DNA from 3 places in the Bradyrhizobium sp. SZCCHNS3052 genome. Region 3 is predicted to be linked to each of the others. Evidence: predicted binding sites of a transcription regulator. Region 3 holds the regulator's gene; each other region holds the start of a gene.

Region 1 (4,148 bases), on a different contig from region 3:
GCTGTCCCGGCGGAGGCGCGCCGCGGCCGCCTTGCGGATCCCCGAACAGGAATTCGATGAAGCCACCACCCATGCGCGAGCGTTCGACATAAGCGGTGCGCACCGGCGCGGACTGCTGCGGCGGCCCGCTGTAAATCACGGTCGGCTGCTGAAATCCCTGGGCCGCAGCCCGATCCAGACCTGAATGGAATGCGCATGCGCCGGCCAGCAGCGCTATGGAGAATGATTTGAACATCGACGTACTCTGTACTGTTTCGTCTGGAGACTGTTCGTCGCGCGAGGCGGCAACGCCGCCGCGTATCGTCAATAAAGAGCAAAACCCGATCGCTTTGGTAAACGCGGGAGGCGCCGGGATTCACCATCGCTGCATACGTCGGCGGTTTTGATCGCTAGCGTTTATTTTGCGTGAAGGCCGGCGGAGCATGGTTAATAGTTGACGCACGATGCACGCCAGCGTTGCCCAACGGCGGTTCCTGGCGTGAACGCGATGTTAAATAGCCTCTGCGTAGAACTGATCCGAGCAAAAGGTCAGGGATACTATCATGGCTGTTCGCAAGCGTTTCCGTATCGAAGAAGCAATCGTCGGCCATATGCCGGAGCCTGAATTCGTGGGCGGCGAGATCGGCCCCAACCACAAGGAAATCATGGACGAGCTGCGCGCGATCCGCTCCCAGATGGCCAATGCGATCCGCAGCGGCGGCAGCAACACGGCGAACGCCGCCATCGAAGAGTCCGCCGCACGCGAGGTCGCCGAAGCGCGCGCGCTGCTCGAGACCTATCGCGCCCAGATCGAGCAGTGCGAAAAGCTCAAGGTCGAGCTCGACCTGATCCACGACGCGATCAACCGCACCAAGGGCGAGATCGCGACCCTCCATGCCAAGAGCTTCAACGGCGAGGAGATGGCCAAGGTCAACGGCGAACTCGGCGCGGTCGTCGGCGGCACCGAGCAGGCGACGCAGCAGATCCTGGAAGCCGCGGAGGCGATCGACCAGGCAGCCAGCGCGCTGTCCAAGGTGGACTCGGCCGACCAGCAGAAGATCCTGAGCGAAGAGATCCAGGAGCGCGTGGTCTCGATCTTCGAGGCCTGCAACTTCCAGGACCTGACCGGCCAGCGCATCAACAAGGTCATGACCACGATGAAGTTCATCGAGCACCACATCGTGGTGATGATGGACATCTGGGGCGGCGTCGACGCCATCAAGGCGCATACGCCGCCGATCGTCGACCACCGCGAGGGCGACGCCCGGCTGCTGAACGGCCCGAAGGCGGAAGGCGACGTCGGCCACGCTTCGCAGGACGACATCGACGCGATGTTCAACTGACCTCGTCGGCCAGTCCCAGCGACCGCTCCAGGCAACGTCACCATACAGGAACGCCGGCGCTATCGCCGGCGTTTTTCGTTCGACTCTCGACCTTTGCGGGATGTTCGCCCGGATCTCAGGCGCGCGGTCCGCAGCGGACGTAGACCATCGTCTGGTAACGGGTCGCCGCATCCTTGTCGACGAAGCGGGTGATCAGCACACGGCCGTCGAAGGAGACGACCTCGCGGTCCTGCTCGCCGCCGGGCGGTCCGGCCGGGCCGATGTAGTTCTTGCCGCTGGCCGATCCCTTCAAGCGCAGTTCCTGGGGAGTCGCCTGGTCGGCCAGGTGCATCACGACACCACCGGACGTGCCTGCCCCGATGACGTAGGGCTGTTTGCACTGCGCCAAAGCCATCTTTTCGGTGCGCGGGCGGTCATTCGGGTTGTTGTAGGCGGCAAGCCCCCATTTGCCCACGAGATCCTCGGCGCGAATCGTGGCCGGCACCTCGGGCTCGACCGGCGCCTCGGTCTGCTGCATGGGGGTCGACGGCGACAGGCTGAAGCCCGTGCACGCTCCCAGAAGCATCGTGAGCGCTGACGCGATCGCGAGATTGGCAACCGGCCGCGCGCACCGTGAACTCGTCATGGCATCCCCTTAGGAACAAGATCATGGCTGCCCCGTCCGGCAACCAAGCGCAAAACGCTCGTCAGAGCAATGACGTCGGATGACGACGCCGCTCCACTAACATGTCTGGCCCGGGACAACATCCCCTAACAGCCTCAAGAACGGCTTAACGGCTGGCCGTTGCTTGACAGGAACAGCCGCAAGCCATATTTCCCCGAGCGGTCTTTAGCACTCGGAGGGCGGGATTGCTAAGGCTGCGAGCCAGTTGGCGCCAAGTGGGCGTTCAATGTGGCCGCATTCAGATTTCCTCCGACAGCAACACTTATCCAAGCACCCCAAAAGGGATCCGTCATGGCCAAATCGAAGTTTCGTCCCCTGCACGACCGCGTCGTGGTTAAGCGCATCGACGCCGAAGAGAAGACCAAGGGCGGCATCATCATTCCCGACAGCGCCAAGGAAAAGCCCTCGCAGGGCGAAGTCGTCGCCGTCGGCCCGGGCGGCCGCGACGAGAGCGGCAAGCTGATCCCGATCGACGTCAAGGTCGGCGACCGCGTGCTGTTCGGCAAGTGGTCCGGCACCGAGGTCAAGCTGGACGGCGAGGAACTCCTGATCATGAAGGAGTCCGACATCATGGGCGTCGTCGCCTGATCCCGACCTGTCGGGGGCGGCGATCAGCCGCCCCGGGCGAAAATGCTCTGCAACCTCGTTCCGGCGACAGACGGGCGATCACGCCCCTCGCCGTCGAGGTCTACTCCAGGAGAATTCTGAAATGGCAGCCAAGGACGTCAAATTCGCCGGCGACGCACGCGACCGCATGCTGCGCGGCGTCGACATTCTCGCCAACGCCGTCAAGGTGACGCTCGGCCCGAAGGGCCGCAATGTCGTCATCGAGAAGAGCTTCGGCGCTCCGCGCATCACCAAGGACGGCGTCACCGTCGCCAAGGAGATCGAGCTGGAGGACAAGTTCGAGAACATGGGCGCGCAGATGCTGCGCGAGGTCGCCTCCAAGACCAACGACACCGCCGGTGACGGCACCACCACCGCGACCGTGCTGGCCCAGGCCATCGTGCGCGAGGGCGCCAAGGCGGTTGCCGCCGGCATGAACCCGATGGACCTCAAGCGCGGCATCGACATCGCGGTGGCCGCCGTGATCAAGGACATCGAGAAGCGCGCCAAGCCGGTCGCCTCGTCCTCCGAGGTCGCCCAGGTCGGCACCATCTCCGCCAACGGCGACGCCGCGATCGGCAAGATGATCGCCCAGGCGATGCAGAAGGTCGGCAACGAGGGCGTCATCACGGTCGAGGAGAACAAGTCGCTCGATACCGAGGTCGACATCGTCGAAGGCATGAAGTTCGACCGGGGCTATCTCTCGCCCTACTTCGTCACCAATGCCGAGAAGATGACCGCCGAGCTGGACGACGTCTACGTGCTCCTGCACGAGAAGAAGCTGTCGGGCCTGCAGGCCATGCTGCCGGTGCTCGAAGCCGTGGTGCAGTCGGGCCGCCCGCTGCTGATCATCGCCGAGGACGTCGAGGGCGAAGCGCTGGCGACGCTGGTCGTCAACCGCCTGCGCGGCGGCCTCAAGGTCGCCGCCGTCAAGGCGCCGGGCTTCGGTGATCGCCGCAAGGCCATGCTCGAGGACATCGCGATCCTGACCGGTGGTCAGCTGATCTCGGAAGATCTCGGCATGAAGCTCGAGAACGTCACGATCAAGATGCTCGGCCGCGCCAAGAAGGTCGTGATCGACAAGGAGAACACCACGATCGTCAACGGCGCCGGCAAGAAGGCCGACATCGAGTCGCGCGTCGGCCAGATCAAGGCGCAGATCGAGGAGACCACCTCGGACTACGACCGTGAGAAGCTGCAGGAGCGTCTGGCCAAGCTCGCCGGCGGCGTCGCGGTGATCCGCGTCGGCGGCGCGACCGAGATCGAGGTCAAGGAGAAGAAGGACCGCGTCGAGGACGCCCTCAACGCGACCCGCGCTGCGGTGCAGGAAGGCATCGTCCCTGGTGGCGGCGTGGCGCTGCTGCGCGCCAAGAAGGCCGTCGGCCGCATCACCAACGCCAATTCGGACGTTCAGGCCGGCATCAACATCGTGCTGAAGGCGCTCGAGGCTCCGATTCGCCAGATCTCCGAGAACGCCGGCGTCGAAGGTTCGATCGTGGTCGGCAAGATCCTGGACGAGAAGTCCGAGACGTTCGGCTTCGACGCGCAGACCGAGG
Region 2 (4,148 bases), on a different contig from region 3:
CGCGCTGGCGAAGCGGGGCTGCATCGATGCGCGCGTGCGAGGCGCGCGCGGGATCGTGGGAGCGAACTGGACGACGAAGCGCGGCAACGGGACGGGTACGCCTTTACGCAAGCCCGCGGCGAACACCTCTTACGGATTCGTCGCCGGCCCATCCGTCCCAGTGACGCGAGACCGGATGTCAACACACACGCGCGATGGGACCGCCGTCCATCGCACGCAAATGTTTCCATCCATTTCTGTCGGCTTTACGTCGACAGTTCGACGGTTTTGAAGTCGGCCGGCAGGATCACTTCCAGCAGCTCGACGTCGTCGGAATAGTCGAGGATCATGTGCCGGATCTTCGGCGGCTGGGTCCAGCAGCTGCCCTCCTGCATCAGCGTCTCGCCGACGCCTTCGAGGTAGCTCTTCACCCAGCCCTTGAGCACATAGACCATCTGGAAGTCGACCGCATGGGTGTGCAGCTTGGAGACTTCCTGCGGATTGCACGGCGGCAGCATGCGGATGACATGCGCGCGCGCCAAACCGTGCGTCGCGTCGGCGATGCCGAGGTCGCGGTAATGGGCATAGGCGCGCAGGCCGTCGGCCTTGAAGTCCTCCTCGCGGTGATGGCTGATCGCGACCTTCTGTTTGCGGCGGCGCGGCGCCGGCGCTGGTCGCCCCTTGCTCGCCAGCGCCTTGCGCGCCGAGGGCGCAGCCGCCCGGCCCGGCTTGGCGGGCGTCTTCGCCAGCGGCTTGGCGCTAGTTCTCGTAACGGCCTTCGCCGTCGCCTTACTGCTCTTGCCGGTCTTCAGCGCCGCTGACTTGGCGGCGGCGCGTGATGCGGGCTTGGTCGTCCGGCTCTTGGTGGCCATGGTGCTCTCCCTGCGTATCCTCGTCGCGAGGGTAGCACATATGGAGAGTCCCAGCAGCCGCTCCAACAAAGGTCGTCATTCCAGGGCGTGCGAAGCACGAGCCCGGAATCCATTCCTCCGCGCGTTCTGCCGCCCGATGGATTCCGGGCTCGCGCTTCGCGCGCCCCGGAATCTCATGAGGCGGCAGCGGTGGCTGTCAGCCTCAATGCAGCCGGAAGACGCCGTCGACGGCGCGCAGCTCGGCCGGCTTGATCAGCTTGGAATGCGCCACCGTGACCGAATACAGCGGACCCTCGATCTTCTCCTGCCAGAACGCCAGGAAGTCCTGCAGCGCCGGGAATTTCGGAAACAGGTCGTAGTTCTGCCAGACATAGGTCTGCAGCAGCGAGCGATGGTCCGGCATCCGATACAGGATCTGCGCCGTCGTCAGCCCGTAACCCAGCACCTGTTTCCGAAAGTCCTCGGAAACCTCAACCTTCGACACCATGCCAACCTCCGTTTCTGGAGCGCATGTCCGTGTGGCCATCCGGGATGGAGCCACCCGGCAAAGATGCGCTCACTGCCTAGAAATGTGACGCATGTCCTCAACCCATCTCAAGCTTAAATGTTTAACGACATGTTGAAAAATGCTGCATTAGCAGCCACTTAGCCCAGGTGCTAATACGGGGTTTCACGGTCCGTTCCGCTCCCGTTAACGCTATCGGAACGCTTTGGCAGAGCCCGCAGTTGACTGCTAATTTTTCTGCTACAAGCCCTTGCCCGGCTGAATGCTCTCCCCTAAATCCAGCCTGCGTGCTGGCACTCGCCGGCGCCGACTGCCAAATTTCCAGAAACTGACAATCGCCTCAATAGCTTAGGAGGACTGTATGGCTTTCCGTCCGCTTCACGACCGCGTCGTGGTCAAGCGCATCGACGCCGAAGAGAAGACCGCTGGCGGCATCATCATCCCCGACTCGGCCAAGGAAAAGCCCTCGCAGGGCGAAGTGATCGCGGTGGGCCCGGGCGCCCGCGATGAGAGCGGCAAGCTGGTCCCGCTCGACGTCCAGGTCGGTGATCGCGTGCTGTTCGGCAAGTGGTCGGGCACCGAGGTCAAGATCGACGGCCACGAGCTGCTGATCATGAAGGAAAGCGACATCATGGGCGTGCTCACCGACACCGCGTCGAAGAAGAAGGCCGCCTAAGCCAACCCGCTCAACGCTCACCCTGAGGAGCGCCTGCGGGCGCCCTGCCCAGGGTGAGACGACCAATTCAACTCAGGGAAACCCAATATGTCAGCAAAAGACGTAAAGTTCGGCGTCGACGCTCGCGACCGCATGCTGCGCGGCGTGGACATCCTCGCCAATGCCGTCAAGGTCACGCTCGGTCCGAAGGGCCGCAACGTCGTCCTCGACAAGTCGTTCGGCGCGCCGCGCATCACCAAGGACGGCGTCACCGTCGCCAAGGAGATCGAGCTCGACGACAAGTTCGAGAACATGGGCGCGCAGATGGTGCGCGAGGTCGCCTCGAAGTCCGCTGATGCGGCCGGCGACGGCACCACCACCGCGACCGTGCTGGCCCAGGCCATCGTGCGTGAAGGCGCCAAGGCGGTTGCCGCCGGCATGAACCCGATGGATCTGAAGCGCGGCATCGACCTCGCGGTCGAGGCGGTCGTTGCCGACCTCGTCAAGAACTCCAAGAAGGTCACGTCGAACGACGAGATCGCCCAGGTCGGCACCATCTCCGCCAACGGCGACGCCGAGATCGGCAAGTTCCTCGCCGACGCGATGAAGAAGGTCGGCAACGAGGGTGTCATCACCGTCGAGGAAGCCAAGTCGCTCGAGACCGAGCTCGACGTCGTCGAGGGCATGCAGTTCGACCGCGGCTACATCTCGCCCTACTTCGTCACCAACGCCGACAAGATGCGCGTCGAGATGGATGACGCCTACATCCTGATCAACGAGAAGAAGCTGTCGTCGCTGAACGAGCTGCTGCCGCTGCTCGAGGCCGTGGTGCAGACCGGCAAGCCGCTGGTCATCGTCGCCGAGGACGTCGAGGGCGAGGCGCTGGCTACGCTCGTCGTCAACCGCCTGCGTGGCGGCCTGAAGGTCGCGGCCGTCAAGGCTCCGGGCTTCGGCGATCGCCGCAAGGCCATGCTGCAGGACATCGCGATCCTGACCGGCGGCCAGGCGATCTCGGAAGATCTCGGCATCAAGCTCGAGAACGTCAACCTCTCCATGCTCGGCCGCGCCAAGAAGGTGATGATCGACAAGGAGAACACCACGATCGTCAACGGCGCCGGCAAGAAGGCCGACATCGAGGCGCGCGTTCAGCAGATCAAGGCGCAGATCGAGGAGACCACCTCGGACTACGACCGTGAGAAGCTGCAGGAGCGTCTGGCCAAGCTCGCGGGCGGCGTCGCGGTGATCCGCGTCGGCGGCGCGACCGAGGTCGAGGTCAAGGAGCGCAAGGATCGCGTGGATGACGCGATGCATGCGACCCGCGCGGCTGTCGAGGAAGGCATCCTGCCGGGCGGCGGCGTCGCCCTGCTCCGTGCCTCCGAGCAGCTCAAGGGCCTGCGCACCAAGAACGACGACCAGAAGACCGGCATCGAGATCGTCCGCAAGGCGCTCTCCGCTCCGGCCCGCCAGATCGCGATCAACGCGGGCGAGGACGGCTCGGTCATCGTCGGCAAGATCCTGGAGAAGGACCAGTACGCCTATGGCTTCGACAGCCAGACCGGCGAGTACGGCAACCTGGTCTCCAAGGGCATCATCGACCCGACCAAGGTGGTTCGCGCCGCGATCCAGAACGCCGCCTCCGTGGCCGCGCTGCTGATCACGACCGAAGCCATGGTCGCCGAGCTGCCGAAGAAGAACGCCGGCGGCCCCGCGATGCCTCCGGGCGGCGGCATGGGCGGCATGGACTTCTAAGTCCGACGCTTCGTCGCAGACGACAATTGCAAAACCCCGGCAGCGATGCCGGGGTTTTCGTTTGTGCTGGAATTGTCGCATCGCCAGCCTCGGTTTCGGGCTCATGCCCCCCGATGCATTCAATGCGTAGTTCAGATGAGCGCACGCCGCATCCTGAAGGCGCAGGCGGGAGCGACATCCGGGGTCTCACGAACTACGCAGGTGATCCCGCATGTCGCTTCGCTCATGCGGGCTACGGGCTCCGCGCCGCCCTACTTCACCATCGTCCCGATCCGCTCAAAACGGATCCGGCCCGGCTTGCCTTTCTCGGCGCTGGTGGCCGAGAAGAAGATCATCGCGGCGCGGCCGATGACATTCTCGATCGGCACATAGCCGATGGTGCCAAGCA
Region 3 (4,148 bases):
GATGCCGTTCAAGGTCACCGACCTCTCCGGGTTCAAGACCATCCGCACGCTCGGGCCGGGCGCCCTGATCCTGGCCGATGGCGAAGAGGACAAGGGCTTCGAGGCCGCGCCCTTCGTGGTGATCGGGCTGGTGGCCGGCGTCGCCCCGGAGGCAGGCGACCGCGCGCGCGTCGCGCAGCAGGCGGCCACCACCATTCCGGGCGTCCGCGAAGCGCGCATCACGATGTCCGAGCCGATCCGCATCGATGGCCAGCCGGCCTATGAGACCCGGATCGACGCCACCAGCGGCAAGGACAATACGCCGGTGACGGTGGTGCAGTGGCTGCGCTTCGGCGGGCCGAACACGTTGCGGATCATCGGCAGCGCGCCGCGCGACCAGTGGTCGGCAGCCTTCCCGCGCTTCCGCGCCGTTCGCGACGGCATCCAGCCGAGAGGCTGAGACCAGCCCGGCATCGGACGTCGTGATCACGTCGGCCGCTCGCCGTGAGACGGACTACAAAGTCGCGCCGACAAACAAGAAGCCACGGGCATCGTTGCCCGTGGCTTGTTCATTCGATCGACAGGACGGCAGCGGGACGCCTGCCTAGGCTCGCCGTCAGGCGGCGCTGTTCGACTGATCGTTGCTCGCCGCCGGCGCCGCCTTCGCGCCACCCTTGGACACGCCGACCAGCGCGGGGCGCAGCACGCGCTCGCCGATCATGAAGCCGGCCTGCACGACCTGCACCACGGTACCGGACGGCACCGACGGATCCGGGACCTCGTACATCGCCTGCTGGAAGTTGGGGTCGAACTTCTGTCCCGTCGGATCGAACTTCTTGACGCCGTTCTTCTCCAGCGTGTTGAGCAGCGAGCGCTCGGTGAGCTCGACGCCCTCGATCAGCGACTTCAGGCCCGCATCGGCATTGGCGCGTGTCTCGGCCGGCACGGCATCGAGCGCGCGCTGCAGATTGTCGGCGATATCGAGCACGTCACGGGCGAAGCCGGTGATGCCGTACATGCGCGCATCGGCGACTTCACGGGCCGTCCGCTTGCGCAGGTTCTCCATCTCCGCGAGCGTGCGCAGCATCTTGTCGCGCGCGTCGGCCGCCTCCTTGGCAAGGGCCTCGGCCGAGCCGGCCTCAGGATCATCGGGCATGATGTAGGGCTTGGAGACGACGGGTTCGCTGGCCTGCGCCGGGTTTTCCGGATCATTCTTATGCAGGTCGGGATCGGTCATGGACAGACTCGCAAGTTCGGCTGACGGGTTTGGGGGATATGGGGCGGGATATCGTGCTTTGGGCGTCGAAAATCAAGCGCAGCCTGACCATTGCGCCCGGAGGCGCTGTCCGCGGGTGAACCAAGTCACGCGTCAGCCACCCAGCAGCCGGCTGACCAGACGCGCGGCATAATCGACCGTCGGAATCACCCGGGCATAGTTGAGCCGGGTCGGACCGATGACGCCGAGCACGCCGACGATGCGCCCCGTGGCGTCGGAATAGGGCGACACGATCGTCGACGAGCCCGACAGCGAGAACAGCTTGTTCTCCGAGCCGATGAAGATGCGGACACCTTCCGCGCTCTCCGCCCGTCCGAGCAGATCGACGACGCCGCGCTTGGTCTCGAGATCGTCGAACAGCCGCCGGACACGCTCGAGATCTTCGAGCGCATGCAGGTCCTCGAGCAGGTTGGCGTGGCCGCGCACGATGAGCTGCCGCTCGTCGCTGTCCCCTCCGGACCAGCTCGCGACTCCGGCGGCGATCACCTTCTGCGTCAACTGATCGAGCTCAGCACGGTCATGCGCCAGCGCGGTCTCGAGCTCGAGCCGCGCTTCCGCCAGCGTCCGTCCTCTGATGCGGGCATTGAGGAAATTGGACGCCTCGGTCAGCGCCGACGACGGCACGCCCGGCGGCAGGGTCAGGACCCGGTTCTCGACCTGTCCGTCTTCACCGACCAGAACGACGAGCGCGCGCTCGGGCTCGAGCCTGACGAACTCGATGTGCTTCAGGCGGGTGTTGGATTTGGCGGTGAGAACCACGGCAGCGGCACGGGTCAGACCCGACAGCCGGGTCAGCGCTTCGTCCAGCGCCGCTTCGACCGACTGCGCCTGGCCGACGGCCGCGAGCTGGCTCTGGATCGACTGCCGCTCGGCCTCCGTCATGTCACCGACCTGCATCAGGGCGTCGACGAAGAAGCGCAGGCCAGCCTCGGTCGGCAACCGGCCGGCCGAGGTGTGCGGCGCGTAGATCAGGCCGAGCTGCTCGAGATCGGCCATGACGTTGCGCACCGAGGCCGGCGACAGCGGAACCGCGATCAGCCGCGAAATGTTGCGCGAGCCGACCGGTTCGCCGGTCGCCAGATAGCTTTCGACGATCTGCCGGAAGATCTCGCGCGAGCGCTCGTTCAGATGCGCCAGACCGGCCGGCGGTGTCATCAGGTTGATCGGATCGTGGTGGGCCACCAGATGCACTCCTCCCAGCTGCCTATAATGTGTCCATGCGGCGGCTCGGTGGCAAGCCGGTCGGCGCTCGCGGGCGAAGCCATGATAAACCCTTGCCGCTGCCGTTCCCGGCTCCTACAAGGCCGGTCAAAGTCGGTCTTTCGCGCGCTTTCACGGAGAGAATCATGCGGCCGAGCCGCCGTGCACCGGATGAACTGCGGGCCGTGAGCCTGGAACGCGGCGTCGTCAAATACGCCGAGGGCTCCTGCCTGGTGAAGTTCGGCGACACCCATGTCCTGGTCACCGCCACGCTCGAGGACCGGCTGCCGCCCTGGCTGAAGGGCCAGGGACGCGGCTGGATCACCGCCGAATACGGCATGCTGCCGCGCGCCACGCTGGAACGGACCCGGCGCGAGGCCTCCGCCGGCAAGCAGACCGGCCGCACCGTCGAGATCCAGCGCCTGATCGGCCGCTCGCTGCGCACCGCGATCGACCTGGAAGCGCTCGGCGAGCGCCAGATCACGGTCGATTGCGACGTGCTGCAGGCCGATGGCGGCACGCGCACGGCGTCGATCACCGGCGCCTGGGTGGCGCTGGCCGACTGCATCAAGTGGATGAAATCGCGCAACATGATCAAGACCGAGGTGCTGCGCGCCAACGTCGCCGCAATCTCCTGCGGCATCTACAACGGCACGCCGGTGCTGGATCTCGACTACGCCGAGGACTCCGAGGCCGAGACCGACGCCAATTTCGTCATGACCGGCGACGGCCGCATCATCGAGGTGCAGGGCACGGCGGAGAAGACGCCGTTCACCGAGGCCGAATTCCTGGCGCTGATGGCGCTCGCCCGCAAGGGCGTCGCGCGGCTGGTCGACCTGCAGAAGATGGCGGTCGCGTGAGCAGCCCGCACCGCAAGCTCACCGGTCGCATCATCATTGCGACCCACAATCCCGGCAAGCTTGCCGAGATGCGCGAGCTGCTCGCTCCCCATGGCGTCGAGGCGGTGTCGGCCGGCGATCTCGGCCTGGACGAGCCGGATGAGACCGGCGAGACCTTCCAGGCCAACGCCCGCATCAAGGCGGTCGCCGCGGCCAGAGCCGCGCAGCTTCCTGCCTTTGCCGACGATTCCGGCATCGTGGTTCATGCGCTCGATGGGGCGCCGGGGATCTATTCGGCGCGCTGGGCAGGACCGGACAAGGATTTCGCCGGCGCGATGACGCGCATCGAGCGCCTCCTGCAGGAGCGGGACGCGACTGGTGCCGACAAGCGTAGCGCCCATTTCGTCTCGGCGCTGTGCGTGGCGTGGCCGGACGGTCACGTCGAGGAGGTCGAGGCGCGGGTCGACGGCACCCTGGTCTGGCCGCCGCGTGGCACGGCGGGCTTCGGCTACGACCCGATGTTCCTGCCCGAGGGCCACGACCGGACCTTCGGCGAGATGACCAGCATCGAGAAACATGGCCTGCCGCCGCTCGGGCTCGGCCTGTCGCACCGGGCGCGCGCCTTCGTGAAACTCGCGGAGATCTGTCTTGAGCAGCGCTGACAGCGAAGCGTTCGGCGTCTATGTGCACTGGCCGTTCTGCCTGTCGAAATGTCCGTATTGCGACTTCAACAGCCACGTCCGGCATGCCGCCATCGATCAGGACCGCTTCGCCCGCGCCTTTGCGCAGGAGATCGCGACCACGGCCGCCCGCATTGGGCCGCGCACCGTCACGTCGATCTTTCTCGGCGGCGG

What was found. Region 3 encodes HrcA, which represses chaperone genes, less so after heat shock. Its sites were predicted from a motif close to GTTAGCACTCNCNNNNNGNGAGTGCTAAC; they were not measured.
Region 1: a site for HrcA is predicted at 2,151-2,179, ahead of groES (co-chaperone GroES). Genes of this name have one in related genera too.
Region 2: a site for HrcA is predicted at 1,646-1,674, ahead of groES (co-chaperone GroES). Genes of this name have one in related genera too.

Annotation. Positions count from the first base shown of each region.
Region 1 is NZ_JAUETB010000017.1:38,130-42,277, forward strand. It holds gene QX073_RS32000 (L,D-transpeptidase) at 1-235, opposite strand, end outside; gene QX073_RS32005 (protein phosphatase CheZ) at 543-1,322, shown strand; gene QX073_RS32010 (hypothetical protein) at 1,438-1,947, opposite strand; gene groES (co-chaperone GroES) at 2,278-2,574, shown strand; gene groL (chaperonin GroEL) at 2,696-4,148, shown strand, end outside.
Region 2 is NZ_JAUETB010000001.1:426,826-430,973, reverse strand. It holds gene QX073_RS01945 (acyltransferase family protein) at 1-24, opposite strand, end outside; gene QX073_RS01940 (cupin) at 246-851, opposite strand; gene QX073_RS01935 (usg protein) at 1,054-1,338, opposite strand; gene groES (co-chaperone GroES) at 1,718-2,032, shown strand; gene groL (chaperonin GroEL) at 2,120-3,760, shown strand; gene lepB (signal peptidase I) at 4,012-4,148, opposite strand, start outside.
Region 3 is NZ_JAUETB010000004.1:140,253-144,400, reverse strand. It holds gene QX073_RS15600 (hypothetical protein) at 1-439, shown strand, start outside; gene grpE (nucleotide exchange factor GrpE) at 596-1,216, opposite strand; gene hrcA (heat-inducible transcriptional repressor HrcA) at 1,349-2,437, opposite strand; gene rph (ribonuclease PH) at 2,602-3,315, shown strand; gene rdgB (RdgB/HAM1 family non-canonical purine NTP pyrophosphatase) at 3,312-3,956, shown strand; gene hemW (radical SAM family heme chaperone HemW) at 3,943-4,148, shown strand, end outside.